DNA from 3 places in the Leminorella grimontii genome. Region 3 is predicted to be linked to each of the others. Evidence: predicted binding sites of a transcription regulator. Region 3 holds the regulator's gene; each other region holds the start of a gene.
The links. The regulator LexA, encoded in region 3, represses DNA repair genes until DNA is damaged. The targets are predictions, from matches to a motif close to TNCTGTATGTACATACAGNA.

Region 1: the regulator LexA is predicted to act here: its motif matches at 6,796-6,815, upstream of mutH (DNA mismatch repair endonuclease MutH).
Region 2: the regulator LexA is predicted to act here: its motif matches at 5,954-5,973, upstream of V8L73_RS07115 (DinI-like family protein).

What each region holds. Positions count from the first base shown of each region.
Region 1 covers NZ_CP146357.1:739,107-749,731, forward strand. Annotated here, with positions in the region: gene V8L73_RS03535 (heavy metal translocating P-type ATPase) at 1-1,271, shown strand, start outside; gene V8L73_RS03540 (hypothetical protein) at 1,363-2,118, shown strand; gene aas (bifunctional acyl-ACP--phospholipid O-acyltransferase/long-chain-fatty-acid--ACP ligase) at 2,501-4,657, shown strand; gene lplT (lysophospholipid transporter LplT) at 4,654-5,859, shown strand; gene mutH (DNA mismatch repair endonuclease MutH) at 5,864-6,562, opposite strand; gene rppH (RNA pyrophosphohydrolase) at 7,525-8,085, shown strand; gene lgt (prolipoprotein diacylglyceryl transferase) at 8,275-9,156, shown strand; gene thyA (thymidylate synthase) at 9,189-9,983, shown strand; gene V8L73_RS03575 (WG repeat-containing protein) at 10,044-10,589, shown strand.
Region 2 covers NZ_CP146357.1:1,465,477-1,476,101, forward strand. Annotated here, with positions in the region: gene nrdA (class 1a ribonucleoside-diphosphate reductase subunit alpha) at 1-1,647, opposite strand, end outside; gene ubiG (bifunctional 2-polyprenyl-6-hydroxyphenol methylase/3-demethylubiquinol 3-O-methyltransferase UbiG) at 2,000-2,710, opposite strand; gene gyrA (DNA topoisomerase (ATP-hydrolyzing) subunit A) at 2,879-5,602, shown strand; gene V8L73_RS07115 (DinI-like family protein) at 5,689-5,931, opposite strand; gene V8L73_RS07120 (sigma-54 dependent transcriptional regulator) at 6,153-7,475, shown strand; gene V8L73_RS07125 (hypothetical protein) at 7,716-7,862, shown strand; gene V8L73_RS07130 (BON domain-containing protein) at 7,880-8,245, shown strand; gene V8L73_RS07135 (CsbD family protein) at 8,269-8,466, shown strand; gene V8L73_RS07140 (DUF1328 domain-containing protein) at 8,596-8,754, shown strand; partial or broken gene V8L73_RS07145 (NAD(P)H-dependent oxidoreductase) at 8,833-9,216, opposite strand; partial or broken gene V8L73_RS07150 (LysR family transcriptional regulator) at 9,196-9,360, shown strand; gene V8L73_RS07155 (cobalamin-independent methionine synthase II family protein) at 9,536-10,625, shown strand, end outside.
Region 3 covers NZ_CP146357.1:500,975-511,599, reverse strand. Annotated here, with positions in the region: gene V8L73_RS02565 (MerR family transcriptional regulator) at 1-298, shown strand, start outside; gene V8L73_RS02560 (aldo/keto reductase) at 295-1,266, shown strand; gene dusA (tRNA dihydrouridine(20/20a) synthase DusA) at 1,339-2,322, opposite strand; gene zur (zinc uptake transcriptional repressor Zur) at 2,567-3,022, shown strand; gene lexA (transcriptional repressor LexA) at 3,157-3,771, opposite strand; gene V8L73_RS02540 (hypothetical protein) at 4,513-4,911, shown strand; gene V8L73_RS02535 (diacylglycerol kinase) at 4,951-5,325, opposite strand; gene plsB (glycerol-3-phosphate 1-O-acyltransferase PlsB) at 5,451-7,904, shown strand; gene ubiA (4-hydroxybenzoate octaprenyltransferase) at 7,977-8,801, opposite strand; gene ubiC (chorismate lyase) at 8,850-9,353, opposite strand; gene psiE (phosphate-starvation-inducible protein PsiE) at 9,513-9,923, opposite strand; gene pgi (glucose-6-phosphate isomerase) at 9,991-10,625, opposite strand, start outside.

The sequences.
Region 1 (10,625 bases), 240 kb from region 3:
ACGGCAACGTCGCGGTTCGCGCCGAACGCGTAGGGGACGACTCATCTACCGCCAGCATCCGGCGCTTTATCACCGAATCGCTGGGCCAGCGCAGCGAGACGCAGCAGGTGACTCAGCGAATGGCCGACCGCCGGGTGGCGATCACCCTCGGCGCAGGCGCGGGCGTGTTTGCGCTAACCCGCGACTGGCAGCGCCTGGCGTCCGTATTTCTGGTTGACTACTCATGCGCGCTGAAGCTCAGCACGCCGATAGCCTTCAAGTCAGTGATGTATAAAGCCGCTACCTCTGGGCTGCTGCTCAAGGGCGGCAGAGCGATAGAGCAGCTTGCCGATATCGATACGGTAGTGTTCGATAAGACCGGAACGCTCACCCACGGCGACATGCTGGTGACGGATGTCGTGAGCTTTGCGCCGGAAACAACCTGGGCCCGCCGCCTGTTGGCCATTGCCGCGTCGGTGGAAGAACACAGCAATCACCCGCTGGCGCGCGCCGTCGTCAACGCCGCCGCCCAGCACGAACTCCCCCATATTAACCACGGGGAAGTAGAGTACGTTATCGCCCACGGCCTGATTTCGGAGCTGGAAGGCAACCAGATGGTCATCGGCAGCCGCCACTTCCTGCGGGAACACTATCAGATAGACTTTGGGCCGTTCCAAAAGCAGATTGAGGTGCTGGAGGAAAAAGGCCGCCACCTCCTGTTTATCAGCCTGAACGAGCAGCTGGTCGGCATGATAGGGCTACAGGACAACGTTCGCGACGAAGCGGCCGAAGTTATCTCTCATCTTCGAGAGCTGGGTATCCGGCAGGTTGTTCTGTTAACCGGCGATAAACAGGAGAAGGCTGAACAGCTGGCCGATTCGCTGGGTATTGACCGCTATTTCGCCGAAGCAACGCCGGAAAGCAAGGTCGAGGTGGTGCAGACTCTTCAGGAACGGGGATGCCGCGTGCTGTTCGTCGGCGACGGCGTAAACGACGCCCCGGCGTTGACTCAGGCCGATATCGGCATGGCGATGAACCAAAGTACGGAACTCGCTCAACAGGCGGCGGATGCGGTGCTGATGCGAGATTCCCTGCACGGCGTGGCCACGGCCAGAGAGCTGTCCGTACAGGCGATGCGTTTGGTGAACAGCAACATCAAGGTTACCGAATGGGTCAACAGCGGCATTATGCTGGCGGCGGCGATGGGAAAACTTTCTCCAACGCTGAGCGCGCTGCTGCATAACGGGACGACGATCGGCGTTCTGCTGCGCTCGCTGTCTGCCCGCAGGTAGCCACCGAGTAAATAAGCGTAAACGGCGGTGATTTTTTATCCAGCCCTGATATCTTTCGGACAAATACAACATGGAATTAGGGATATCTGTTATGAAACGTATTTTTTCGGGAAGGGGCCGGATCCTGTTGGCCGTCGTGTTGGGCGCGCTGGTGCTTTCAGGCTGTTCAACTCGCTCTATTTCGCAGTCCGGCGGGCGCGGCGGTAACGCCTTTTACTCCGGCGAGCTTAAGGACAGCGACGTTCTGGGGGCCGCGCCTAAAAGCAAAGCTATCAGCGATGATGACATCCAGAAGGCCCTGAGCAGCGCGCGGCAGGATTTCCGCCTGCCCAAAAGCTCTTCCATTTTGCTTATTCAGTCCGGCGCAATGACGCCCGACGTTGAAATGCAACAGGCGCTGGCGCAGCACTATTCCGTCGCGCTTTACTCCGGCATCCCTCCCGACAGCGGCTATCGCTACGGCCAAACGACAGACAACGCGGCTTCGGTTGACTACCCCAGGCTGCTGCGCCTGACGGCGGCCAACGGCGGTCAGGATAAGATCCTGGTGTACTGGGGCCAGCTGGAGAGCGGCTCTGAAAACGAGGCTACCAAGGTGGTTTCCTGGGTGCCGTTTGTCGGCGGCGTTTTACCGGATGAAACGCAGCATATGCGCATCGTTCTGCGCATCGCGCTTATCGACGTCGCCAGCGGGCGTTGGACAACCTTCACCCCGCCGGTATTCGAGAACAGCAGCCTCAGTGGCCGCTATAACCGCGACTCAAAAGACGCCAAGCAAATTATGGAGCTGAAGTCTCAAGCCTATCAGGCCGCCGCTGAAGAAATTTATAAACGGTTTACGCAGTGATGCCTATTGATGAAAAACTTGCTTCATACTGATTACGAGCGATTTTTAATCGAGTTGTGTAGGAAAAATAGGTGAAATGATAATAATTTCACGCTTGGTTACACTTTGTCGGGCAATGTAGCGTTTTGGCAGTGGCTGGAATTTAGCGCTTGAACTAGATTTTAGATCCCAGAGGTATTTATTGGTGAATATCCGGCGGCGACGTCGGAACCATTTACTGGATTACACCGACCTACGCGGATGCGTAGGTTTTTTTTTACCTGAGCTGGGCGCCGGTTTTTTGTTCGGTTAACCGTAAGGTAATGAACGGCGTAATAATTCACTTGTCTTATCGGTGAAAGGGATGTATCAACGCATACTGCGCTGTGATAGGGAGATAGTCATGATTTACAAGGTTCTTCGGTTTATTGCTCGAACGTGCTTTCGCGTACGCGTGACGGGCGATCTTAACGGTTTCAATCATCAGCGCCTGCTGATAACCCCCAACCACCTTTCTTTTATCGACGGCGTCCTGCTGGGGCTGTTTTTGCCGGTAAAGCCGGTGTTTGCTATTTACACCAGCATGACCGACCGCTGGTTTCTGCGAATGATGGAACCGCTGGTGGACTTTGTGCCGCTGGATCCAACCAAGCCGATGGCGATTAAAACGCTGGTCCGCCAGATTGAACACGGCAGGCCGATCGTGATTTTCCCCGAAGGCCGCATCACGGTGACCGGCTCGCTGATGAAGATTTACGACGGCGCGGCCTTTGTGGCGGCGAAGTCGCAGGCGACGATTATCCCTATCTGGATAGACGGCCTGGAGCTGAGCTTCTTTAGCCGCCTGAAGGGCATTTTTAAGCGGCGCCTGTTTCCACAGGTCAACATTCATATTTTGCCTGCGACGACGATCCCGATGCCGGAAGGCGGACGAGCCGCCGAGCGCCGCAGGCTGGCCGGCGAGCGGATGCATCAAATCATGATGGACGCCCGCATGGCGACCCGCAGTCCGAGAACGCTGTATGAAGCGCTGGTTGAAGCAACCTGCCGCTACGGCGGCAGCAAGCCCTGCATTACCGATATCGGCCTGAAAGAGGACTCCTATCGCTCGCTTTTGAAAAAGTCGCTGGGCGTTAGCCGCATTATTTCTCGTTTAACCGCGCCGGGAGAAACGGTCGGCCTGCTTTTACCCAACGCGACGATTACCGCTGCGACCATTTTCGGCACCTCACTGTGCGGCCGCGTACCCGCCATGCTGAACTATACCGCCGGCGTTAACGGGCTGGAGAGCGCGCTTAAGGGCGCGCAGATAAAAACCATCGTGGCGTCGCGCCAGTTTTTGGAAAAAGCCAATCTGACGCACCTTGCAGAACAGGTAAAGGGCGCGACCTGGTATTTTCTCGAAGACCTGAAGGACACGGTGACCCGTGATGACAAGCTTTGGGTGTTAAAGCACCTGCTGATGCCGCGCTGCGCAATGGCGCCGCAAAAGCCGGACGACGCGGCCATTATCCTGTTTACGTCTGGTTCAGAGGGCAATCCGAAGGGCGTAGTACACACCCACAGCAGCCTGCTGGCTAACGTGGAGCAGATCCGCACCGTGGCGGACTTCTCGCCGCAGGACAAATTTATGTCGGCGCTGCCCCTGTTCCACGCCTTCGGCCTGACTGCGGGGCTGCTGGCGCCGATTGTTACCGGCAGCCGCATTTTCCTTTACCCAAGCCCGCTGCACTATCGCATCGTGCCGGAAGTGATCTACGATCAGAACTGCAACGTGATGTTCGGCACGCCGACGTTTCTCAACAACTATGCGCGCTTTGCCCATCCGTACGACTTCGCTCGCCTGCGCTACGTAGTGGCCGGGGCGGAGAAGCTTTCGAGCGCTACGCGCGAGCTGTGGCAGGAGAAGTTCGGCATTCGCATTCTGGAAGGCTACGGCGTGACCGAATGCGCGCCGGTGCTGGCGATTAACGTTCCGATGGCGTCCAAATCTCAGACCGTAGGGCGACTGCTGCCGGGCATCGAATCCCGCCTGATCTCAGTTCCGGGGATTGAAGAGGGCGGCCGCCTGCAGGTGAGGGGGCCAAACATCATGAAAGGCTATCTGCGGGTGGAAAACCCCGGCGTGCTGGAGCAGCCTGCGGCAGAAAATGAGCGGGGCGAGCTGGAAGTCGGCTGGTACGACACCGGCGACATCGTCTCTTTTGATAGTGAAGGCTTCTGCACGATTAAAGGCCGCGTGAAGCGCTTTGCTAAAATCGCCGGCGAGATGGTATCGCTGGAAAGCGTAGAAGCGATAGCCAAAAAGGTGGCGCCAAATGCCGAGCATGCCGCAACGGTGAAAAGCGACGTGGCAAAGGGAGAATCTCTCGTATTGTTTACCACCGCTGCCGAGCTGCCTCGCGATGCGCTATCGCGAGCCGCCCAGGAGCTGGGGCTGCCGGGGCTGGCCGTTCCTCGCGATATTCGGACCTTAAAGTCGCTCCCGCTTTTGGGCAGCGGCAAGCCGGATTTTGTCTCCTTGCGTAAACTGGCCGAAGCGCCTGCGGAGTCCGAATGACGACGATCGACGTAACGCCCAAGCCGCTGCTGAGCAGGGGCATGGTGGCGGTAACCAGCGCCCAGTTTTTATCGGCCTTTGGCGACAGCGCGCTGTTTTTTGCGACATTAGGCGTTTTGATTCAAAAGACCTACCCGCTTTGGAGCCACTCGGTGCTCCAGATGCTGTTTATTGTCGCCTACGTGGTGCTGGCGCCGTTTGTAGGGCAGGTTGCCGACAGCTTCTCGAAGGGGCGGGTGATGATGTTCGCCAACGCCGTTAAGCTTATCGGCGCGGGGATCATTTTCGCCGGCCTCGATCCGTTCTTTGGCTACCTGCTGGTAGGCATTGGCGCAACCGCCTATTCTCCCGCCAAGTACGGCATCCTTGGCGAGCTGACCCACGGCGATCAGTTGGTGAAGGCCAACGGCCTGATTGAGTCTTCTACGCTGGCGGCGATCCTCACCGGCTCTTTGGTCGGCGGCTGGCTGGTGGACATCAGCCCTTATATCGCGCTGACGGTATGCTGCATCGTCTATGCCGGCGCCGTCGCCGCCAACTTTTATATTCCGAAGCTACAGCCAGCCAGACCGGGCGCCCGCTGGAATCTTAAAGAGATGGTGGCGAACTTCGCCAACGCGATTGTGGTGCTCTGGCGAGATCAGGGAACGAGAATGTCGCTGGTGGGCACCAGCCTGTTCTGGGGGGCGGGGATCACGCTCCGCTTCCTGCTGATCCTCTGGGTTCCTGTCGCGTTAGGCATCGAAGGACTGCTTACGCCGACGCTGCTAAACGCTATGGTGGCGGTAGGCATCGTTATCGGCGCAGCGGCCGCGGCCAAGTGGATCACGTTAAAAACCGTGAGCCGCTGTATTCCTGCAGGGGTACTGTTGGGCGTCGGCGTGGTGGTTTTCGTACTGCAGGGCAGCCTGGCGCTCTCCTATGCGATCCTTGTTGTTATCGGCATTTTTGGTGGGTTCTTTATCGTTCCGCTCAATACGCTGTTACAGGATCGGGGAAAGCAAACCGTCGGCGCGGGTAATGCGGTGGCGGTGCAAAACTTTGGTGAAAATACCGCCATGCTGCTGATGCTCGGCCTGTACACGCTGGCGGTGAAAGCCGGTATGCCCGTTGTGGCGATAGGCTGCGTTTTTGGCGGCCTGCTGGCGGTGTCAATCGGCGGCCTGTGGCTTGTACAATTGGCGAGAGCGCGGAAGAAGTAGCCTCTTATTCAGACAGCGGCAGGTTAAAGTGTTTGGCCAGCAGCGCCCGCGTAAAGGCTTTTTTCAGATAGAAGCCGCGCGGGAGCGTCATAATCGGCTGGCCAAACTCGCCGATCGCATCCGTCAACGCCCGCGCGTTGGCGGCCTTGGGGCGGATTTGCAGCACTTCTCCGTGCCGGGCGGTGATGGTTTCTACCTTCCCCAGCACGATGAGGTCCATCAGCTCCTCCCAGTCGCGCTTGAGTTTGGTTTCCTCTTCTTCGTCCGGGCTCCACAGCAGGGCAGTGCCGATGCGCCGCTCGGCTAAAGGAATGCTTCTTTCTCCCTCTACCGGCACCCACAGCACCCGCTGAAGCTTCCTACGAAGGTGGCTGCTTTCCCAAGTCACCCCGCTGTTGCCGGTCAAGGGAGCGACGCATACGAAGGTCGTTTCCAGCGGATTGCCCTGCGCGCTTACCGGGATCGTCTTCAGTTCTATGCCCAGATGAGGAAAGTCCTGTTCGGGCTTGCTGCCGGCGCTGGCGCCTAAATAGTGTTCCAGCATCATGCCAACCCATCCCTTATCCCGCTTTAGATCTTTAGGGATCGGCAACCCTACGGCGTCCGCCAGCGCTTTCATCGTATATCCGGCCAGCGCCAGCGCTCGCTGATAGAGCTCCTGCTCGCTTTCTGGCATAGGAAGGGGCGTTACCGTATAGGACATTTAGGGATCCGTTTATCTGTTCTAAATTTATACAGCCCAAGGGGCGCGCTTGTAAGTCATTTTTCATAGCGTTAAGAAACAAATTAACGCTATGGTTTATATCATAATTTTTTATTTTTGGCCCGTTTCGCCTTCCACTATGGCTGAACGGATCGTCAATAAGCCACCGACAGTGAACAGGATCTTACACTATGTTATCCACAGATATCTTGGATAACTCACAAAAAGATGACTACTGTTTTCATTTACAGCATTGACTTCGGGGTTTTTTTGCGTATCAAACCGCATTTTGGTTAACTTTTTATCACTGTCTGTGGATAAAGTCGACGGAGGCTATTTTTTGTTCATGGCGATCTCGCCTAGGGATCTGCATCACATTTTAGATCCGTTTTTTGCCTGTTGGTTATTTATATTAACCTGATTTATATTGAATTATTTCAATTTCAATGCAGGATCAATTCTCTGGGGGTTCTGATTTCTACCCATATTGTTATCGGGTTCTTCACATAGATATCCACAGTAAAGGTGCATAAAGTAGGGTAATGTGGCTTTAGGCTGTTTATAACTTAATTCCAAATGTCAAGTTATACTCAGCAAGCGTATTGATAAGGGAATCTCACCCAGAGGTTTACCGCACCGTTTAGGCTGTGTCCCGCAACTGTACGCGGATGGCGCTGGCGGTCATTTTTACGCAGAGCAAGGCGCGAGCGGTGAGGTTTGGCGGGCCCAAATAAGCCGTGAGTAACGCAGCGCTGCGTAAAAAGGACCCCAGCCCTTCGGGACGAGTGCCAAAAGGGCGTACCCTGCGTTGTCGCACTTGGGCATAGGCTCACTATGCCCTGCGCGCTCCGCCTTGATTACGCCCTTTTGGCTCAGCGTCGCCACCGTGTACAGTTGCGGGACACAGCCTAGTATGAAACAATCAACCTATCTATAAAGAATTTATGCTCTGAGGTAGTCCGGTGATCGATGATGATGGCTACCGCCCGAATGTTGGTATCGTAATTTGTAATAAGCAGGGACAGGTATTGTGGGCCAGGCGATTTGGTCAACACTCATGGCAGTTTCCTCAAGGCGGCATCAACGCGGGGGAATCTCCGGAGCAGGCCATGTATCGCGAGCTTTTTGAAGAAGTGGGACTGAGTCGTAAAGACGTCAAGGTCCTTGGCTGTACGCGTAACTGGTTACGATATAAGTTACCTAAACGTTTGGTGCGTTGGGACACTAAGCCCGTTTGTATTGGTCAGAAGCAGAAGTGGTTTTTACTACAGCTGATAAGCAGTGAAGCCGATATCAACATGCAGCGCAGCAGCACGCCGGAGTTCGACGGCTGGCGCTGGGTGAGTTATTGGTATCCGGTTCGACAGGTCGTTTCGTTCAAACGTGACGTTTATCGTCGCGTCATGAAAGAGTTTTCTCCCATCGTTTTGGCGATGCAGGAAAAGCAGGAAACCCGACCGCAAAAGTCGAATTCGCCGTACCCGAAGCGTAGGAAGGGTGAACGCACCGGCGGTGATAGATAGTCATTAGCCCCACTTAATCGTGGGGCTATCCATTTTCACTCCCCGATATACGGGGCGTAAATGAGTGTAAAGCGGCCTTTTTCTGCGAACCAAACGCGTTTGGCTATGCTATGATTGCGCGGTTTTTTAAGCGCGTAATCAACGGCGCTGTCCGTTCTCAATTCAACGTGATATGTACTGTGGTGAGTGATGAACTCTAGCTTTCTGGAATTTCCTAAATTCGATCCGGTTATCTTCTCTTTAGAACCCACGCTGCCTTTGTCGCTGCGCTGGTACGGCATGATGTACCTGATAGGCTTCGTGTTTGCCCTCTGGCTAGCCAAGCGCCGCGCCGGGCGGCCAAACAGCGGCTGGACGAAGGACGAAGTGGAAAGCGTGCTGTATGCGGGCTTTTTGGGAGTATTCGTCGGCGGCCGCGTTGGCTACGTGCTGTTCTACAGCTTTCCCGACTTTGTCGCTAATCCGCTTTACCTGTTTAAAGTCTGGGAGGGCGGCATGTCCTTCCACGGCGGCCTGATGGGCGTCATCGTAGCGATGCTGTGGTTTGCGCGTCGCACCAAGCGCACGTTCTTCCAGGTGTCCGATTTCATGGCGCCGCTGATCCCCTTCGGGCTCGGCGTTGGCCGACTGGGCAACTTTATCAACGGCGAACTTTGGGGACGCGTTACCGATTTCCAGTGGGCGATGCGCTTCCCGACGGCGCGCGTCGCCGACCAGCTGTTTGTTGAACAAAACCCGCAGTGGCTCCCCTACATGCAGGACGGAATGCTGCCTCGCCACATGTCGCAGCTGTATGAAATGTGCCTGGAAGGCGTCGTACTGTTCCTGCTTCTGAATCTGTTTATCCGCAAGGCGCGCCCGGCGGGCAGCGTCTCGGGGCTGTTTTTGATTGGTTACGGGACGTTCCGTTTTATCATTGAATTTTTCCGCCAGCCGGACGCCCAACTGGGGCTGTTTGGCCTGTTCAGCATGGGGCAGCTGCTTTCGCTGCCGATGATCCTGATTGGCGTACTGATGATGGTTTGGGCCTACCGCCGCCCGAAGCCGCAGGAAAAACGGCAAAAAGCGTGATCGATGAGGAATTTTAAGGTGACGAGGTTACGATGAAACAATATTTAGAATTAATGCAAAAAATCCTCGACGAGGGAACGCCAAAATCCGACCGTACCGGTACGGGAACGCGCTCTATTTTCGGCCATCAGATGCGCTTTAACCTGCAGGAAGGTTTCCCGCTGGTGACCACCAAGCGCTGTCACCTGCGCTCAATCATTCACGAGCTGCTGTGGTTTCTAAAGGGCGACACCAACGTCGGCTACCTGCGCGACAATAACGTCACTATCTGGGACGAATGGGCTGACGAAAACGGCGATTTGGGGCCGGTATACGGCAAGCAGTGGCGCTCGTGGGGCGCGGCTGACGGTCGTCAGATAGACCAGATTTCCGCGGCGGTGGAGCAGCTAAAACGCGATCCGGATTCGCGCCGGATCATCGTTTCCGCCTGGAACGTGGGAGAGCTGTCCGAGATGGCGCTGGCGCCCTGCCACGCGTTCTTCCAGTTTTACGTCGCCGACGGCAGGCTCTCCTGCCAGCTGTATCAGCGCTCCTGCGACGTGTTTTTGGGGCTACCGTTCAACATCGCCAGCTACGCGCTTTTAGTACACATGATGGCCCAGCAGTGCGATCTGGAAGTCGGCGACTTTGTCTGGACCGGCGGCGATACGCACCTGTATATGAACCACATGGAACAAACGCACCTTCAGCTGAGCCGCGAGCCGCGTCCGCTGCCGAAGCTTGAGATCAAGCGTAAGCCGGAGTCCATCTTCGACTATCGGTTCGAAGACTTTGAAATTACGGGCTACGATCCGCATCCGGCGATCAAAGCGCCGGTGGCGATTTAATTTTTATGCCCGCCCCTGTCGGCGGGCTTTTTACATCTGATGTGGGAAAAGGCGCTCAGGATGAGAATCGCACGTTTGAAAGTTGTTCTTTTGCTGCTGGTCGGGTTGATGGCCGCAGGCTGCGGTGTTTCTTCACCCTCCTATTCGTTAAGCTGTTTGTATGGTTCCAGCGAGCAAGGGCTAATTGACGATAGCGCCTGTGCGGCGCCAGATGGCAAGACGTTTCGCTTCTCCTCTCGCGCTCTGGCGCAGGCCGACTATGGCGACAACGGTCTGGCCGGATTCTTTATTGATCGCCGGGTTTTTTACGTTAAGCCCGATGGAAGCAGCCTCGAAGTGCTCTTGTTTGACAACGGCCCCGACTATTTTGAGGAAGGGCTGACCCGCGGTATCGTCAACGGCAAGGTCGGCTTCTTTAACCAACGACTGGAGCCGGTGATTGAGCCGCAGTATGACTTTGCCTGGCCGTTTGAAAACGGGCTGGCAAGAGTCGGCATGGACTGCGAATCGATACCGGACGGCGAACATACGGTCGTTTCCTGCCGTCAGGAAAACTATATTGACAGGCAGGGGCGGAAAGTCGAGCCGCCGGTTCCCGCTCAGTAAGCGTATTATTCTATTTGCGCCGCAGTTTGATGTAAC
Region 2 (10,625 bases), 960 kb from region 3:
ATATTGAATGGCTTCAAACGTCCTGTGGGTCAGGCCGTTGGCGCTGCCGTCGGAATAGCGTACGCCGTGCTTGGCCAGATAGTAGGCGTAGTTGATGACGCCAATGCCCAGCGTACGGCGGCCCATGGAGCCTTTTCTGGCGGCCAGAATCGGGTAGTCCTGATAGTCCAGCAGGGCGTCAAGAGCGCGTACCGCAAGGCTTGCCAGCTCTTCCAGGGAGTCCAGGCTGTCGATAGCGCCCAGATTAAATGCGGAGAGCGTACACAGCGCGATTTCGCCGTTTTCGTCATTGATGTCTTCCAGCGGCTTGGTCGGCAGCGCGATTTCAAGGCACAGGTTGGACTGACGAACGGGCGCAACCGTCGGGTCGAACGGGCTGTGGGTGTTGCAGTGGTCGACGTTCTGAATATAGATACGGCCGGTAGAGGCGCGTTCCTGCATCATCAGCGAGAACAGCTCGACGGCTTTCACCTGACGCTGGCGAATCGACGCGTCCGCTTCGTACTTCACGTACAGGCGCTCAAACTCGTCCTGATCGGTAAAGAAGGCGTCGTACAGCCCCGGCACGTCGGACGGGCTGAACAGGGTGATGTTTTCGTTCTTCAGCAGGCGCTGGTACATCAGCTTGTTGAGCTGAACGCCGTAGTCCATGTGGCGCACGCGGTTTTCTTCTACGCCGCGGTTGTTTCTCAGCACTAACAGGCTTTCGACCTCAAGATGCCACAGCGGGTAGAACACCGTTGCCGCACCGCCGCGCACGCCGCCCTGAGAGCAGGACTTCACCGCGCTTTGGAAGTGCTTGTAGAACGGAATACAGCCGGTATGGAACGCTTCGCCGTTGCGAATAGGGCTGCCGAGCGCGCGGATGCGGCCGGCGTTGATGCCGATGCCGGCGCGCTGGGAAACGTACTTCACGATGGCGCTGGAGGTGGCGTTGATGGAGTCCAGACTGTCGCCGCACTCGATCAGCACACAGGAGCTGAACTGGCGGGTCGGCGTGCGCACGCCGGACATAATTGGCGTCGGCAGCGAAATTTTGAAGGTGGAAATTGCGTCATAAAAGCGCTTCACGTAGCCCAGACGCGTCTCGCGCGGGTAGCGTGAGAACAGGCAGGCGGCGACCAGAATGTATAGGAACTGGGCGCTTTCATACACTTCGCCGGTGACGCGGTTTTGCACCAGGTATTTGCCTTCCAGCTGCTTCACCGCTGCGTAAGAGAAGTTCATATCGCGCCAGTGGTCGATAAATTCGCCCATCTGCTCGAACTCTTCCAGGGTATAGTCCGTCAGCAGGTGTTCGTCATAGCGGCCCATCTCAACCATCTTTTTCACGTGGTCGTACAGCGCGGGCGGCTCAAATTGCCCGTAGGCTTTTTTGCGCAGGTGGAAAATGGCCAGGCGGGCGGCCATGTATTGATAGTCCGGCGTGTCGCGGGAGATAAGATCGGCTGCGGCCCGAATGATGGTTTCGTGAATATCGGACGTGCGGATGCCGTCGTAGAACTGGATGTGGGAGCGCAGCTCAACCTGGGAGACGGAGACGTTGTTCAGTCCTTCCGCCGCCCAGTCGAGAACCCGGTGGATCTTGTCGAGGTTGATGCGTTCCTTGCGACCGTCTCGTTTAGTAACCAATAAGCTTTGATTCATAGCGTAATACTACCTTTCCGTGAAAAAAGTGTGTCTTTCAAAACGTTCAAGACACCAACCATCGCTCAGCGGGAGATTCCGACGCTGGCGACAAAACACAATATATAGGGGGGCTAATAGCAATAAGCTACAAGATAGTGTTATTAGGGGGCGTTTGCAAGTGAACAAAAAAGGGAAAAGCTGTGGATAACCTTTGGGATAAATGGGCTAAGTCACCGTATCACTGTAAGTTCTTCGCGCGCTATAAAAGTGATAAAAAAATGCTGAATTTTAGTAAAAAAATGAATTGTCTTTTTGTTCTACAGAGAGTACTAACGCGTTGACCGCCGGTTTTTTCCGGCGGCCTGAAGCCTTACTCTTCCCGTTCGCAATGTAACATATAGTTAACGTCAACGTTAGGCCCCAGCCAGAAGCTTTGGCGCAGTGGATTATAGTGTAGCCCGATGATGTGCTTCTCACGCAACGGCGTGTGGCTAACCCAGTCGATAAGCTCTGAGGGTTTGATAAACTTGTCGGCATCGTGGGTACCCTTGGGCACCATTCGCATCACGTATTCGGCGCCTACTACCAGCATCAGCCAGGCCTTGGCGTTACGGTTGATGGTGGAGAAGAAGACCTGTCCGCCGGGTTTGACCAGCAGAGCGCAGGCGTTAACCACCGACGCCGGATTGGGGACGTGCTCCAGCATTTCCATACAGGTAACGACGTCATACTGACCGGAGCGCTCCTGGGCGAGGCTTTCTACCGTCTGCTGGATATATTCCACCTCTACGCCGCTCTCAAGAGCGTGCAGGCGAGCGACGGACAGCGGCTCAGAGCCCATATCGAGGCCGGTGACCTTTGCGCCTTCCTTCGCCATGCTTTCGGCCAGAATGCCGCCGCCGCAGCCGACGTCGAGCACGCGTTTGCCGAACAGACCGTCAGCGCGACTTTGAATGTAGTCCAGACGCAGCGGGTTGATCTGATGCAGCGGCTTAAATTCACCGTCAAGATCCCACCAGCGTGAAGCCATGGCTTCAAACTTGGCTATCTCGTTACGGTCGACGTTTTCTGTGGCGCTCATGACTCGATACCTGAATAAACTATGGGGCCGACAGTATACCCGCAATTTCCCGCGGAGGGGAGTTAGGCTGTGCAGAGAGGAAAAATGGGGAATATTAGAAACCCCCTGCGGGATGTGATATAATTTTGCACCTTTTCGAGGCTAATAAATTAGAGGGATAGCGGCTTCATGAGCGACCTTGCCAGAGAGATAATGCCGGTAAATATCGAGGACGAACTAAGAACGTCGTACCTCGACTACGCGATGTCCGTTATTGTCGGACGCGCGCTGCCGGACGTTCGAGATGGACTTAAGCCGGTACACCGTCGCGTACTGTATGCGATGAGCGTGCTCGGCAACGATTGGAACAAACCTTATAAGAAATCAGCGCGCGTTGTCGGCGACGTTATCGGTAAATATCACCCTCACGGCGACAGCGCGGTGTATGACACCATCGTCCGTATGGCGCAGCCTTTTTCTCTGCGCTATATGCTGGTCGACGGTCAGGGGAACTTCGGTTCCATCGACGGCGACTCCGCGGCGGCGATGCGTTATACCGAAATTCGCATGTCGCGCATGGCGCACGACCTGCTGGCGGATCTGGATAAAGAGACCGTCGACTTCGGGCCGAACTATGACGGCACCGAGCAGATCCCGACCGTGCTGCCGACCCGCGTTCCCAACCTGCTGGTTAACGGCTCCTCCGGCATCGCCGTGGGCATGGCGACCAACATTCCGCCTCATAACCTGGTTGAAGTGATTAACGGCTGTCTGGCCTATATCGACGATGAGAACATCACCCTTGAAGGGCTGATGGAGCACATCCCGGGGCCGGACTTCCCGACGGCGGCGATCATCAACGGTCGTCGCGGCATTGAAGAGGCCTACCGCACCGGCCGCGGCAAGATTTATCTTCGCGCTCGCGCCGAAATCGAAACCGATGAGAAGAGCGGTAAAGAAACCATCATCGTTCATGAAATTCCCTATCAGGTCAACAAAGCGCGCCTGATTGAGAAAATTGCCGAGTTGGTGAAGGATAAGAAGGTTGAAGGCATCAGCGCGCTGCGCGACGAGTCCGATAAGGACGGTATGCGTATCGTGATTGAAACCAAGCGCGACGCGGTCGCTGAAGTGGTGCTGAATAACCTTTATTCACAAACTCAGCTGCAGGTGACGTTCGGCATCAACATGGTGGCGCTGCACAACGGCCAGCCGAAGCTGCTGGGCCTGAAGGACATGCTGGAGGCGTTTATTCGCCACCGCCGCGAAGTTGTTACTCGCCGCACCATCTTTGAACTGCGCAAAGCCCGCGAACGCGCCCATATCCTTGAAGGTCTAGCGATTGCGCTGGCCAACATCGATCCGATCATTGAGCTGATTCGCGCCGCGGCAACCGCTGCTGAAGCGAAAGTCGCGCTGCTGGCTCGGCCTTGGGAGTTGGGTAACGTAGCCGCAATGCTTGAGCGCGCCGGCGACGACGCCGCTCGCCCTGAATGGCTGGAGCCTGAATACGGCATTCGCGACGGTCAGTACTACCTGACCGAACAGCAGGCCCAGGCGATCCTTGAGCTGCGTTTGCACCGCCTGACTGGCTTAGAGCACGAAAAGCTGCTGGACGAATACAAAGAGCTGCTGGTTCAAATCGCAGCGCTGATTCTGATTCTGGAAAGTCCGGAGCGCCTGATGGAGGTGATCCGCGAAGAGCTGACGGCTATTCGCGATCAGTACAACGATCCTCGTCGTACCGAAATCACCGCCAACACCGCCGATATCAATATCGAAGACCTGATCGAGCAGGAGAACGTGGTTGTGACGCTGTCCCATCAGGGCTATGTCAAGTACCAGCCGCTGTCCGACTACGAGGCTCAGCGTCGTGGCGGCAAGGGTAAATCGGCTGCGCGCATTAAAGAAGAAGACTTTATCGAACGCCTGCTGGTGGCCAATACGCACGATACTATTCTGTGCTTCTCCAGCCGCGGCCGCCTGTACTGGCTGAAAGTGTATCAGCTGCCTGAGGCAAGCCGCGGCGCTCGCGGTCGACCCATCATCAACATTCTGCCGCTGGAACAGGATGAGCGCATTACCGCCATTCTGCCGGTTCGCGAATATGAAGAGGGCCGCAACGTCTTTATGGCGACCGCCAACGGTACCGTGAAGAAGACCCAGTTGACCGAATTCAGCCGTCCGCGCAGCGCGGGCATTATCGCTATCACGCTGAATGACGGCGACGAGCTGATCGGTGTTGACGTCACCGGCGGTTCCAACGAAGTCATGCTGTTCTCCGCTATGGGTAAAGTGGTTCGCTTCTCTGAGGCGGCGGTTCGCTCCATGGGCCGCACCGCTGCCGGCGTTCGCGGTATCCGTCTGGCCGACGGCGACAAGGTGGTTTCACTTATCGTTCCTTACGGCAGCGACAAGCCGCAGGTAGCGGGCGATGAGGCGCTGGAGGACGACGAAGCGCTGGTTAACGACGACCTGCCGGAAGATGACGACGATGACGGCGTAGAGGAAGCCACCTCCAGCGGCATCGGCGATATTCTGACGGTGACGGAAAACGGTTTCGGCAAGCGCACCAGCCTGAGCAGCTATCCGACCAAGTCGCGCGGCACCAAGGGGGTTATCTCCATCAAGGTGAGCGAGCGCAACGGTCAGGTAGTCGGCGCAGTGCAGGTCGATGCCTGCGACCAAATCATGCTTATCACTGACGCCGGTACGCTGGTTCGTACGCGCGTGGCGGAAGTCAGCGTCGTGGGCCGTAATGCTCAGGGCGTAACGATTATCCGTACGGCGGAAGACGAGCGCGTCGTTGGCCTGCAGCGGGTTGCCGATGCGGAAGAGGATGACGAAAACGTCTGTGACGAAGAGGCGCTGGAGGGGGATACCGATACGGTATCGTCTTCTGACGAAGAGTAAGCCGCCTTACCGTCAGTGAATAGAAAAAGCCGATGCGAAAGCGTCGGCTTTTCTTTTACATGGAGTGCGTAAGACAATGCGGTCCGCTACTGATAGGCATCAAACCAATCGTCGGCGCTTTCCCAGGTTTGCTGAAGGATTTCGCTCACCAGCTCCTTATCCGACTTCATTCCACCTAGAACCGTAATGTCATTAGCGCTGCCGCGCCGCACTCTGACGCGCACGTCGGCAAAATGGCAAAACAGCCGCTTTTCCAGCTCTTCCTTCAGCGCGGCTTCGGCTCCGTTAGGGAGAACGTCTTCTTTGCGTATAGAGATTTCAACCTGCATGATTGACCTCGAGATTAAAAAATACTGTATATTTATATAGTATATTAAGCCGAAAAATAAGGCAAACGTCCTTTATTACTCATTTTTGCGGATATTGGGAAAATTACATAAACTTATAGTTGCAATGCGTTACTAGTTTGCTTTGTATTATGCATTACTTTGTTAAATAGAATTTTTCAAATTTTTTAGGGGGATAGAATCACTTAAACGGAGGTATAAACATGCCTGATGTCCTTATCGTGAAAGAAAGCCGTTCCGTTTTTTCTGGAAAAATCACTCCTCTGGTCGCCCATGAGGGGCTTTCGGTATGCGTTGTGAAGAACGTTTGTGACGTCGAACGATGCATCAAGCGAGAATGCCCGTCTGTCATATTTTTTGATATGAATATGCTGCACGGCCAGCACATTGACTTTTCTTTGCTGAGAAGCGCCAGCGTTATTATGCTTACGGATCATGCTGCTACCGGGTCAACGCTGAGAGCGATACATATTAACGGCCCTGAGAATCGCATTGAGGCAGTGGGTGAACAGCAGCTGCGAGGCCTTCTGTCTCAGGTCAAACGTACGGCAAGATCGGCCGATAGGGCTAGAAACGGCGCCGCGAAGATGAGGACGTGCGATCGCTTCGGTTCGCTTTATGGGCGCTCTCCTTTGATGCGTCACGTCTATGAACAAATTGCCTGCGTTGCGCCAACGAATGCGACGGTCCTTATCGTTGGCGAAAGCGGTACGGGTAAAGAGCAGGTTGCCCAGACTATTCACACCTTGAGCGCTCGCGCTCAGCAGGGCTTTATTCCGATAAACTGTGGCGCAATCTCTGCACAATTGGTAGAAAGCGAACTGTTTGGCCACGAAAAGGGAAGCTTTACCGGCGCGGACTCCCTGCGCCGGGGACTGTTTGAGCAGGCCAATGGCGGAACGCTTTTTCTGGACGAAGTGACGGAGATGTCGAGCGAGCTGCAGGTAAAGTTTCTACGGGTGCTGGAAACGGGAAGCTTTATGCGCGTCGGTTCGTCCGGCCTTCGCGACGTTGATGCGCGCATTATCGCCGCGACGAACGCACAGCCTGAAAAGGCGGTCGCTTCAGGGAAGCTGCGGGAGGATCTGTATTATCGCCTGAACGTTTTCCCCATTCAACTGCCCCCGCTGCGCGAACGGCGTGAAGATATACCGATTTTGGCAGAGCATTTTCTTCAGCAGGTCTGTAAGCGGGAAGGGCGCACGAAGCGCTTTCTGCCCTCCACGATTATTCAAATGTGTGACTATGACTGGCCAGGTAACGTTCGTGAACTGCGTAACGCGGTACAGCGTGGATTTATCATGAGCCGCGGCGATAGCATCGGCAGCGAGTGGTGGGTACAGGCTTTTCAGGAGCCGGATAAGCGCCTGCTAATTGACGCCGAGCGAGAGCTTATTTTTGCGACGCTTGAACGTTTTCACGGGCACAGAGAGAAAACCGCTGCGGCGCTGGGGGTGAGCCTCAAGACGCTCTACAACCGCTTAAAAAAATATGGTACTGGGCCTGACGGCGGCGAACGTCGGTAAAATTTACCGGAAGATCGGTAAAAAGCGCGTTCCTTTCTCGCTGAGCTTTGTTTTCCCCCTTAAATAGCTCTTTTTTGTTTTCCCTTAATAAATAGCGTGATACGCAAATATCCTTTTGGATATGTCTTCTCCCTACGCGTTGGCACGCCCGTTGCTTAATGGTAGAGGCGCGGCGGCGTTTTTGAAAACGACGCTGCGATGAATTGATTCTATTTCTTAGGCTTATTCGAGGAGGAAACCATGACTCAGACAAAAAGGCCGATGCCTGAAGATTGTCAAAACGAGACGTTTCAGGATGAGAAAGAGAGAAGGAGAGACGACGAAATGGGTGCTCAGCTGCGGGAGAAGGAAGAGGCGTGTAACGATAAAAAACGGGAAAAGCCGTGAGGCGGATGGAGGCAGCGATGAAAACGATAAACGTAGTATCTAACGTGCTGGCGGTAGTATTTTTTTCCGGCTTCGTCCTGTGGGTACAGGCTGCCGAGTCGGAAAAGAATCCGTTCGGCGAAAGCGCTCAGACGACGAAAGAGACGAAGAAAAATAGCGACGATAGCTTTATTGACGACGCCGGGCTGACGGCCAAAGTGAAAAGCGCATTGGCCGGTGAGGCGGGGCTGAAAACGTTGAAGCTCAACGTTGACAGCCATAATGGCAACGTCATCGTTACAGGGACCGTGAAAAGCGTGCGCGATAAAGAGGCAATAGGGCGCGCCGTAAGTGGCGTAAAGGGCGTTGAATCATTTAATAACGCCGTCACCATTCAACCATAGCGAGCGGTTACAGAGGGTAATCTATGAACTGGGATATTGTGGAAGGCAATTGGAAACAGTTGAAGGGCGCCGTTAAGGAGAAGTGGGGAAAGCTGACCGACGACGAGCTTGACCAAATTGCCGGGCGGCGGGAGCAACTGGTCGGAAGAATACAGGAAAGTTACGGCATCTCTAAAGACGAGGCCGAAAAGCAGATTAAAGAGTGGGAAACGCGTAACTAGTACGCGTCTCTCTTCGGTGAGCAAAGAGGAGGGCAATAAGCCGCTGTGCTTATTGCCTTTCTCTAGGCGACGTTTCATCACGACGTATCACTTGATCTTGTGCAGAGTGGATATTACGGGGGAATTCATATGCTTTATTACGCCCTGCTGTTTTTTGTCATTGCCCTAGTTGCCGCCGCGTTTGGCTTTGGCGGCATCGCCACCGGGGCGGTGGGGATTGCAAAGATTCTCTTTTTTGTCTTCCTTGCCCTGTTTGTCGTCGCGCTATTTGCGGGGCTGCGGCGCTGATTTCCGATTTGCTTGGCTATCAAGGGGCTTAAGCAAAAAGCCGAACGCCCCGATTTTTGATAGCTGCGTGGGATTGGCCTAGGCGTCGATATGTATCGAAAACCCGGATTGCTCTGGCATGATGTTGGCACTTAAGGTTAAGCTGGGAATGACGTAGTCCCCATCGTTTTGTCGCCGAAATGCGATGGGGGGTATGTTCCATAAATTATCCAGCTTTTGGCCCAGTTCGTCCTGAATATGGGCCATTCTTTTTGGGTCCATTTTTCCCGTCCGATAGATAACTGACGGAGGGAGAACGTCGAATCCCGGATACCAAAGAACGCCGTGGTGTATGGGAAACAGGAGGTCGTCCATAGGGCCGTTAATGCCTCTGGCGCTGTAGTGGGGTTCCCAGCCGCCGACGGTGACGAGCAACATGGCGCGCTTTCCCTTCATAACGCCGTCGCCCCAGTGCGTATCCGATTAGCTGCGGATATCCCAAACCTTGTAACCTATGAGCCGCCGGTTGAGGTTCCCCCTATGGAAATGCTGATGCTGTGGCATGAACGTTTGCATAGGGATCCTGCACACCAGTGGCTGAGAGAGTTTATTGCCGGTGTGGTTTAACCCTTGGTTTTAAGGCCTTTTGCTTCTCTAAGCGATTGGAAAAATTCAGCAACATGAATTTTTTTCATGCCCCGTGAAATTTCCTCATTTGCCAGACAGTGGCCTGCATGTCAATAATTAGCTATCCGGACGTTTGGCCGTCTATTTTAAATTGCGAATCAAATGGAGATAGCTCATGCAGCGACATACCGCCCCCTACCGCGCCGACATCGTCGGCAGTTTTCTGAGACCGGACGCGATAAAAGAGGCCCGCGAGCGGTTTTCTCGCGGAGAAATTGACGCCGCAGCGCTGCGCCAAGTTGAGGATGACGCTATTCGGATTTTGGTTGAGAAGCAGTGCGCCTGTGGCCTTCACGTGGTAACCGACGGCGAGTTTCGCCGCGCGTGGTGGCATCTTGATTTCTTTGCTGGCCTGGAGGGCGTAGAGCTATACGGTGCCGAACGCGGCATTCAGTTTAAGGGCGTTCAGACCAAGGCCCAAAGCGTGCGGATAACCGGTAAGGTCGCATTCGGCAACCCCCCGATGCTGAAGGACTTTCTCTTTCTGAAAAGCGTCAGCGGTAACGCCCAGCCCAAAATGACCATTCCCAGCCCCAGCGTGCTGCACTTTCGTGGCGGCTCTGCGGCTATCGATCGTTCGGTTTACCCCGACCTGAGCGACTATTTTGATGATTTGGCAACGACGTGGCGAGATGCGATCCGCGCATTTTATGATGTGGGCTGTCGTTACCTGCAGTTGGATGATACCGTTTGGGCTTACCTGTGCTCCGAAGAACAGCGGGCTGAGGTTCGTGCAAGGGGGGAAGATCCGGACGAGTTGACCCGAATTTACGCCCGCGTGCTGAATAAGGCGCTGGAGGGAAAGCCGGAAGATCTTACGGTAGGTTTGCACGTTTGCCGCGGTAATTTCCGTTCGCGCTGGATCTCCGAAGGCGGCTATGAGCCGGTGGCGGAAGTGCTGTTCGGTACGGTTAACGTCGACGCTTTCTTCCTTGAATACGATAACGATCGCTCCGGTGACTTCTCGCCGCTGCGCTTTATTCGACCGGGAAAGCAGCAGGTTGTCCTGGGCCTGATTACGACAAAAAACGGCGAGCTGGAAAATCCGCAGAGCATTAAGGCCCGACTAAGGGAGGCATCGCAGTATGTCCCTCTGAGCCAAATTTGCTTAAGCCCTCAGTGCGGCTTTGCCTCAACGGAAGAGGGAAACACGCTGAGCGAAGAACAGCAGTGGCATAAGGTACGGCTGGTGGCCGAGGTCGCCG
Region 3 (10,625 bases):
GCCGGTCTATCGCGACGCCGGAGGGCAGCGTGACTATGACGAAGTGACGCTTCAAAGACTGGAGTTTCTCGGCAAAATGAGAACGACCGGTATGCCCCTTCGCCAAATGCGGCGCTACGTATCGCTTGTTGTCTTGGGTGACGCGACCATCGCTGAGCGCAGAGCGTTACTGGAAGCGCATCGTGATGACGTCCACGCCCGCATGCTTGAACTGGAAAACTGTCTCGCCGTACTAGATAAAAAAATCGAGGGCTATTGCTCTCTCCCTATGTCTGACACAGCAGGAGATCCCAAATGAAATACGTACGATTTGGCTCAACCGGTCTTAAGGTGTCCCCCATCTGCCTGGGCTGTATGACCTACGGCAGCCCGCAGTGGCGAGAATGGGTATTAAATGAGGAGCAAACGCGCCCCTTTATAAAAAAGGCGCTGGACCTCGGCATTAACTTTTTTGACACGGCAGATATGTATTCCAAAGGCGCCAGCGAAGAGGTGCTGGGCAATACGCTGCTTAAGATGGTTCCCAGAGACGACGTCGTTCTCGCCACTAAGGTGTTTAACCCGATGAGCGATAATCCGAACGATCGCGGCCTGTCGCGTAAGCATATCCTTGCAAGCATAGACAATTCGCTAAAGCGGCTGGGCACTGACCATGTCGATCTCTACATCATCCACCGCTTCGACCCTGAAACGCCGATTGAAGAAACCATAGAGGCGCTCGACACCGTCGTTCGCTCAGGAAAAGCGCGCTACATCGGCGCATCTTCCATGCACGCATGGCAGTTTATGCGCATGCTGGATTTACAGGAGCGCTACGGGTTGGCCCGCTTTGTTTCCATGCAGAACCACTATAACCTCATCTACCGAGAGGAAGAGCGGGAAATGCTGCCCCTGTGTCGGGAAATGGGCATTGCGGTAACGCCGTGGTCGCCGCTGGCGCGAGGCGTGTTGACGGGTTCCAGAAAGAGCGCCACTCTACGGGCGACGACCGACGCGCCCGCGCATTCGTGGTACAACCATCAGGAAGAAGAAGACGCCATCGTGGCGGCAGTAGAGCGCGTCGCAGCAGCCCGCGGTATCCCGATGGCACAGGTGGCGATGGCCTGGGTTCACGGCAAGCAGGGAATTACGTCGCCTATTGTCGGCGCTTCTAAGCCGCACCATCTGGACGACGCTATCGCTTCGCTGTCAGTTGCCCTGACAGCAGAAGAGGTAGCAGAGCTTGAGGCCTCTTACCGCCCCAGAGAGCTTGCCGGCCACGCGTAAGCGGAATATACCGACGTAATAATAACGACAAAGGCGGCCAAAAGGCCGCCTCTCTTTCAGATATCCCCGCCGTCAGGCGTCCTTTCCCGAAACAAACGTCAAGGCTTGACGCAGAACTTCAACGTCCGCCCCCGCCTTATGGGCATTTTCGCTTAAATAGCGCCGAAACTGCCGTGCGCCGGGCACGCCCTGAAACAGGCCCAGCATGTGTCGGGTAATATGGCCAAGGTAGGTCCCTTTAGAGAGCTCTTTCTCGATATAGGGGTACATCGCTTCAACGACCGCAATCGGTGAGAGCGGCTCGGCGTTTTCGCCAAACAGTTCTGCGTCAACCCGCGCCAAAATGCCCGGATTTTGATAGGCCTCACGCCCCATCATCACGCCATCGACGTGTTCCAGATGCGCCTTAGCTTCTTCTATACTTTTTACGCCGCCGTTAATCGCAATAGTCAGATGAGGAAGCTCCTGTTTGACGCGATAGACGCGTTCATAGTCAAGCGGCGGGATCTCCCGGTTCTCTTTTGGACTAAGCCCCGACAGCCACGCTTTACGCGCGTGCAACGTAAAGCTTTGGCAACCACCCCGCTCAGAGACGATCTCAACAAAGCGCTGCAAAAAGGCGTAGCTGTCGCTGTCGTCGATGCCAATTCGCGTTTTCACCGTCACGGGCACGCTAACGGCCTCTTTCATCGCCGCGACGCAGTCTGCCACCAGCTCGGGCTCCGCCATCAGGCAGGCGCCGAAGCGCCCGTTTTGAACGCGATCGGACGGGCAGCCCGCATTCAAATTAATCTCGCTATAACCAAGCGCTTGCGCACGCGCTGCGCACTCCGCCAGCGCGGTAGGATCGCTGCCTCCCAGCTGTAGCGCAACCGGCTGCTCTTCCTGGCTATAGCCTAAATAGTCCCCCTTACCAAACAGAATGGCGCCCGTAGTCACCATTTCGGTATACAGCAGCGTCTGGCGCGTCAGTAGGCGATGGAAGTAGCGGCAGTGCCGGTCAGTCCAATCCAACATAGGAGCAACGGAAAAGCGGTGCGGGGGAAAATTGGCCATCGTGATGCGATTCACTCTCTTAACTTAAATCTGCGTTAGCTCGAAATGCGTTTTCCACATTTGAAAGCGCGATAGAAGGTCGGCGATTATATCACAGGTAAAAAGGGAGAATGCCGAAGCGTAAAAGAAAGCGCGCCGGGTTTATTGATTTACATCCGGCAAGTCACAGTGCATTAAGCTCCCTCTCGGCGTTCTCGCTCAGGCGTGGTAATATCGGCTTTCTGTTTATTGGGAGAGAAGTGAGATGTCCTCAGTCAACGTCGCGTCAATGTTAGCCAAAGTGCAAAAGCTGTGCGAACAGCGGGCCGTGCGCCTGACGCCACAGCGTCAGTTGGTTTTACAGCTGATGGCTGAACAGCCGAGCGCTATCAGCGCTTACGATCTGCTCGACCTGCTGCGGGAATCAGAGCCTCAGGCAAAGCCGCCGACGGTCTATCGTGCGCTCGACTTTCTACTCGAACAGGGCTTCATCCACAAGATCGAATCCACCAATAGCTACGTCGTTTGCCACCACGTCGGCGAACCGTTGCATACTTCCGCACTGTTTATTTGCGACAGCTGCGGCCTGGTCGCTGAGCACCATGCCGAAGGCATAGATCGGTTGCTCAAAACGCTGGCGGACGAAAGCAGCTTCACCATTCAGCACAGCGTGCTTGAAACGCACGGTACCTGCGGGCAGTGTAACCAGCGCGGCGCATAGCCATTACGCTTGGTACAATAAAGCCAATATCCTTCTTCGATGCCGAAATCAGGGCGTAAAAAAACGCCATAAGGCGCTTTTTTACTTAGCATTCTCACCGGAGATAGCGGCAAGGCGCGACGCTATTTGATCCGCTACATCCAGTCACCGTTGCGAATAACGCCAACGGCCAAGCCTTCAATGGTCAAGCTCTGTTCGCGCAGATCGACGACGATCGGGGCGAACTCTTCATTCTCCGGCAGAAGGTGGACGACGTTGCCCTGCTTCTTAAGGCGCTTAACCGTCACCTCATCGTCAATGCGCGCAACGATTACTTGCCCGTTGCGAACGTCCTGGGTCTTATGCACCGCCAGAAGATCGCCGTCGACAATCCCGATGTCCTTCATCGACATTCCGCTTACCCGCAGCAAAAAGTCCGCATGTGGACGAAACAGCGACGGATCGACGCGATAGTGGCTTTCAATATGTTCCTGAGCAAGCAAAGGCTCTCCCGCAGCCACGCGGCCAATAAGCGGCAGGCCCGCTTCTTCCACCTCTTCCATTAGAAGCCTGATGCCTCTGGATGCGCCGGTGACGATTTCAATAACGCCCTTGCGCGCCATGGCTTTCAGATGCTCTTCAGCAGCATTGGGCGACTTAAATCCGAGCGTTCTGGCAATTTCAGCTCTGGTTGGCGGCATGCCGGATTGGCCGATATGCTCGCGAATCATGTCATAAATCTGTTGCTGCCTGGCGGTTAGCGCTTTCATCTCTCGATTCCTTCAGCCTGTCTTTTTATACAGTAATGCTGTGAGTATATACAGGTATTGTACATATGGAAACCTCTAAACGGCATAATTACGAGATGTATCGAAAAATAGAATTAAAAAATGTCTGGCCGTTCTCAGGCACGAAATGAAGCAAGAGATAATTATTCAGTTCATTATTTGTACCGCTGAATAAAAATCCGTCGCATTCCGAAATACAAAACGCCGTATCCGCCTCGGCTAACGCCGCTTACGATGGTATCGACGGCTGAATCTGGAGAAGAAATGTAAGAAAGTGAGTCATTATTTCAAATTAGCCAGATAAAAACATCAACAAGAACTAAGAATGCAATCTAAAAAACCAAAAAAAATAAAAAAACAAAAACAACTCATCAGATTCTCTCTATATGAGACTTATTTCTCAAAATAAAATAATTCCCCCTCTTAATTAATTGACAACGAATTATTAAGGTAGCAAAATTACGAAACACGACTACATGCTCCAACTGTATTAGTGTAATAATAAATACTGCTTTTCCAATTTAATGGGAGAAAGCCTTATCCCTTTCTCCCTCCTTTTTTATTATTAAAATTAAAGTTTTAGTAGGTCTTTACCGCGGCGTTATGCTTAATTTTCAAAGGCATATGTTTATTCCCATGGTTACCGTATTTATTTTTTATAAATGAACCAATACGACATGGTAATAAATAATTATAGGTTTAATTAATATGGGGAATGCCGTTATGGAATATATCCGTTATGGTGCATTTATTACAGGAAAAAAGAACTGCGACGGAATACGCGTTATTAATCCCAAAACGTTAGAGTGCCAATGTACCGTTTGCAGCAGGCGATTTTATCTCTCGACGCCATATCAGCAAATAAAAAAGCGAGAAAATGCAGCATGTCCGCACTGTGATTGGAAAACGCTTCACTCTCACGTCGTTATCAGCTTTAGCTACAAAGACGAAGAAGGCGCCTTTAGTTATGAAGTTTGGGGAGACGAACGAATCTACTATATATCAGACGAAACGCATCCCCTTCATAAATGGCTGGCAGAACAGATAAAACAGGAACGCCGCTTTACACGCCTTGCCTATATCGCCACTATCGCCACTCGACGTGAACGCGCGCTGGAATAATCAAAGACGTTAAATAGTTAAACTTCCGTCTATTAGGCGTCAGGCGCCTCCCCAAAAGTGCTGATAAAGAATGCTCCCCCAGGCGAAAAGCGCTAACAGCCCCGTAATTAATACGGCGGCGGACCCCATATCTTTCGCCCTACCGGAAAGCTCATGCCGCTCAGTGCCGATGCGATCGACAACGGCCTCTATTGCACTATTTATCAGTTCAAAAATCACCATCAGCGCAACCGAACCAATCAGTAAAATACGTTCAATTGTGGATACGTCCAGCCATAGCGCGACCGCTACGGCGGCAACCAGCAGCACGCTCTCCTGACGAAAGGCCGCTTCGTGTTTCCACGCAGCGCACAGCCCCTTCCATGAATATCCTGCCGCTTTTACTATGCGCGTTAATCCCGTTGCCTGATTCATTTATCCACCATCTCCTTAAAAAATTATCATCAATTTTAGCAATTATCCGTTATCACATCATCACAGATTGCTTACAGTTCTGGTATTCTTGCGTTTCATCACTCAGTAAGAGGCACTTATTATATATGTCCGGTTGGCGAAATCTTTACTATAAACTCTTGAATATTCCAATAAAAATGTTGGTTCGTAGCAAATGCATCCCTTCCGATCCCGTCGCCGATTTGGGGCTGGATACCACGCGCCCGATACTGTACGTTCTGCCCTATAACTCAAAAGCAGACCTGCTGACGCTGCGCGGACAGTGCCTGGCGCAGGAACTGCCCGATCCGCTGGAACCATTCGAAATGGACGGCCAGCTGCTTCCTCGCTACGTGTTCATTCACGATGGCCCGAGGGTATTTAGCTACTACGCGCCAAAAGAGGAGTCGGTGAAGCTGTTCCATGACTATCTCGACCTGCACCGCAGTCACCCTCAGCTGGATATTCAAATGGTGCCGGTCTCCGTTATGTTCGGACGCTCACCCGGGCGCGAAGGCCACGATTCTCACGACGCGCCGCGCCTGCGGCTGTTTAACGGCATCCAGAAGTTTTTCGTCATCCTGTGGCTGGGGCGAGACAGCTTCGTTCGCTTCTCCCGCATCGTATCGCTGCGCCACATGGCGGATGAACACGGCACGGACAAGACTATCGCCCAGAAGCTGGCCCGCGTAGCGCGAATGCACTTCGCCCGCCTGCGCCTTGCGGCTACTGGTCCGAAGCTTCCCGTTCGTCAGGACTTATTCAACAAGCTCTTGACCTCTAAAGCGATTGAAAAAGCGGTAGAGGAAGAAGCGGCATCCAAAAAAATTCCTCTTTCCAAAGCAAAACAAAATGCCGTCGAGATGATGGAGGAGATAGCCGCCAACTTTACTTACGAAACGCTGCGCGTAACCGATCGCGTACTGAGCTGGACCTGGAACCGCCTCTATCAGGGGATCAAGGTCCACAACGCCGAGCGCGTCCGCAGACTGGCGCAGGACGGCCACGGCATCGTTTATGCGCCGAGCCACCGCAGCCACATGGACTACCTGCTGCTGTCCTACGTGCTCTATCATCAGGGGCTGGTACCGCCGCACATCGCTGCCGGCATCAACCTTAACTTTTGGCCTGCCGGGCCGATATTCCGTCGCCTTGGCGCGTTCTTCATTCGTCGAACCTTTAAAGGCAACAAACTCTACTCCACCGTCTTTCGCGAATATTTGGGCGAGCTGTTCAGCCGCGGCTATTCCGTTGAATATTTTGTGGAGGGCGGACGTTCCCGCACGGGTCGCCTGCTTGAGCCCAAAACCGGCACGCTGTCGATGACCATTCAGGCCATGCTGCGGGGCGGCAATCGCCCGATTACCGTTGTTCCCGTCTATATCGGCTATGAGCACGTAATGGAAGTGGGCACTTACGCCAAAGAACTGCGCGGCGCAACGAAGGAAAAGGAAAACCTCTGGCAAGTGGTTCGTACGATGCGCAAGCTGCGCAATCTGGGCATGGGATACGTCAACTTTGGGGAGCCGATCCCCCTGATGACCTACCTCAATCAGCACGTGCCCGATTGGCGAGACGCCATTGACCCCATCGAAACGCCACGCCCAAGCTGGTTGACGCCTGCGGTCAATCAAATAGCCGATCGCCTGATGACCAACATCAACAAGGCCGCCGCCGCCAACGCCATGAACCTGTGCTGCACCGCGCTACTCGCATCTCGCCAGCGCGCGCTGACCCGCGAACAGCTACTCGAGCAGCTTGACTGCTACGTTCAACTTCTGCGCAACGTGCCTTACGCACAGGACGCCACGGTCCCCAGCGATACTCCAGAGCAAATGCTGGAGCACGCGCTGAAGATGAGCAAGTTTGACGTTGAGAAAGACAACGCCGGTGAAATCATCATTCTGCCGCGGGAGCAGGCGGTGTTGATGACCTACTATCGTAACAACATTCACCACATGCTGGTGCTGCCGTCGCTAATTGCCAGCATCGTGATGCATCACGATAGCGTTTCTCGTGAAGAGATAGTTCAGAAGGTGTCTCTGATTTATCCGCTGCTGAAGGCCGAACTCTTCATGCACTACGATGAAAAAGAGCTGCCGCAGGTTATCGAGACGCTGATTAACGAACTGCTGCGACAGGCGCTTATCAAACGGCGCGACGACGGCCAACTGGCGCTAAACCCCGCCAAGATCCGCCAGCTGCAGCTGCTGGCCGCCGGCGTGCGGGAGACGCTGCAGCGCTATACCATCACGCTGTCGCTGCTGCGCAATAACCCCAGCATCAGCCGCGGCGTTCTGGAAAAAGAGAGCCGCCAGCTCGCCCAGCGCCTGTCGGTGCTTCACGGCATCAACGCGCCGGAGTTTTTCGACAAGGCCGTATTCTCCACCCTGGTAGCGACGCTTCGAAGCGCAGGCTATATCAGCGACAGCGGCGACGCCATTCCGGAAAACATGCAGTCTATGTACGACATCCTGACTCACCTGATGACGCCGGAAGTGACCCTGACCATCGAGAGCGTTAGCCAGTCTCTCGGCGATTCTTCATCCGAAGCGCAGTAAGCGCTATCTGGAAATAAAAGCAAACGGGCCGCAGTTCACACTGTTGCCCGTTTTTTAATCAGTAAGTGGGAATTAGCGCATCAGGATATCCATCAAAACGCCCAGAAATACCACCAGCCCGACGTAGTTATTGTTCATAAACGCCTGAAAACACCTGTCCCTTTCGCGATCCGCTATCAGCTGTTGCTGGTAGACGAACATCGCTCCCGCCAGCAGCAGCGACCAGTAAAAAGGCCCGCCCAGATGGTTAAGATAGCCTACGGCGTAAAGCGACAGCAGCGTTCCAAACTGCAGCAGGCCGATAATTAGTTTGTCATAGCGGCCAAACAGGATAGCCGTCGACTTGATGCCGATTTTCAAATCGTCGTTACGATCCACCATGGCGTACTGCGTATCGTACGCCACAGTCCAGAAAATATTTGCCAGCAGCAGCAGCCAACAGCTCATCGGCAGCGCGTTGCTAACGGCGGCGTAGGCCATGGGAATAGACCAGCCGAACGCAACGCCCAAAATAACCTGAGGGAAATGGGTGAAGCGCTTCATGAAAGGATACATCCAGGCCAACAGCAGCGCCGCAAAAGAAAGCCCGATGGTCAGGTGGTTGAGCATCAGCACCAGCAAAAAGGAAACGGTCACCAGCGCTAAAAACAGGACCTTACTCTCTTTTTCCGTCACCGCACCGCTCGGCATTGGCCGCGCTCTTGTACGCTCAACGTGTCCGTCAAAATGGCGGTCGGCAAAATCGTTGATCACGCAGCCCGCTGCCCGCATCAAGAAAACGCCGGCAACGAAGATCAGCAAAATAGACACGCTTGGCGTTTCTCTCCCCGCCAGCCACAGCGCCCACAGCGTCGGCCAAAGCAGCAGAAGAGCGCCAATAGGCTTATTAATACGCATCAAACGGCAGTATGCCAGCCATTTGGTTTGAGTCACCTTCTCCCCCAGTCAGTATAGCGGCGCCGCCGGTAAAAAAATCTCAGTCAGCAGCAGCGGCCCCCCCGACAGACGAAAGCGTGAACGTCTGCCCCAGAGACCGTCATCCAACGACACGTGAATATAGTCCCGCACAAGCTCTTTATGGCTAAACAGATAGCGCCCTAACGGCGTTTCGCCAAGAGAGGCTACGTCCGCCAGCGGCCCGCTAAGCGTTCGAGCGGGCACTACCGTGCGCGCCCATATCCACGGAATATTATCACCAAACAGGAAGATTTCACGAATCCAATAGCGATCGTCCTTCGGCAGCTCAGCCTCTTCGCGCCCAAGGCGCGGAGCGGTAACGTAGCCCTCGAACTGGGGCTGCACCGTGACCCGTTGGCAAAAACGCTCGCATCGGCGGGTCATTGAACCCGGCTCTAAAAGCCAGTCGGACTGCCGCTGGCTTAATGAATCACACTGCGGAGACGTCCAGTTTCTCTCTTTCCAGTGCGGTACGGAGAGTGTCTGTTTCATTGTGCTTGCGCCTTCATTTAGCCCCGACCTTTAACGATAAGAACAAGGGGCCTTTGACGATAAAAACGCGCCTATTGTAGCGTAAAATATGCCTCATAAAATACGGTGGGCCGTATTCTACAAACCATTATTTAACATTGTGTCAATATTCGGCGTTTTTCACTCGCGCTTTAGCTTGTCGGTATTCGCAAGATACAAAGCGATGACCAGCACTAAGATGGCGCAGGCATAGATGAACGTATCCATCGGATCCTTATGATCGACGATGATAAGCCTGACGATCGCGGTAATGCCGATGTAAATAAAATAGCGGAGCGGAAAGTGATATCCCGACTGAAAGTATTTGACGATCAGCGCAATAAACTCAAAGTACAGGAAGTAAATGACGATGCCCTCAATCAGCAAGTAGCTGGATGACTTCGCAGAGTTAATGAACAGCACCTGAATCAGCGCGTAGGTTTCTTTAGCCAGAAACACGATGAGAATAACGCCCAGCAGCAGCAGGCCGATATTCAGTACGGTTTGCAGCACCCTCGCGACCCAGGCGCCGCGCTTAACGTTATCCGGCATATCCTATACTCCCAGAAAAATACGTCATTAAACGGGAGGATAGGGCCTCCCGTTAAATACGCGCGAACTAACGCCAGCGCTTATAGGTATTAATCAAACCGTTAGTGGAAGCGTCGTGGCTGCTGACCTTTTCATATCCCACCAGTTCCGGCAAAATGCGGCCGGCCAGCTGTTTGCCCAGCTCTACGCCCCACTGATCGAAACTGAAGATATTTAAAATGACGCCCTGTGCGAAAATCTTGTGTTCATAAAGCGCGATCAATGCCCCCAAACTGTAGGGAGAAATCTCCTTAAGAAGGATCGAGTTGGTCGGGCGATTGCCTTCGAACACCTTAAAGGGAACGATTGGCTCGGCCTCAGCGGCGCTTTTTCCGGCTTTAGCGAACTCGGCGCGTACCTCATCGGCTGACTTGCCGAACGCCAAAGCCTCCGTTTGGGCGAAGAAATTCGACAACAGCTTGGCGTGGTGATCGCCAAGAGGGTTGTGGCTCTTGGCCGGCGCGATAAAGTCGCAGGGAATCAGCTTGGTTCCCTGATGAATCAATTGATAAAACGCGTGTTGGCCGTTAGTACCCGGCTCGCCCCAGATAATCGGCCCGGTTTGGTAGTCGACCGCTTTACCGTTACGGTCGACATATTTACCGTTGGACTCCATATTTCCCTGCTGGAAATAGGCGGCGAAGCGGTGCATATACTGGTCGT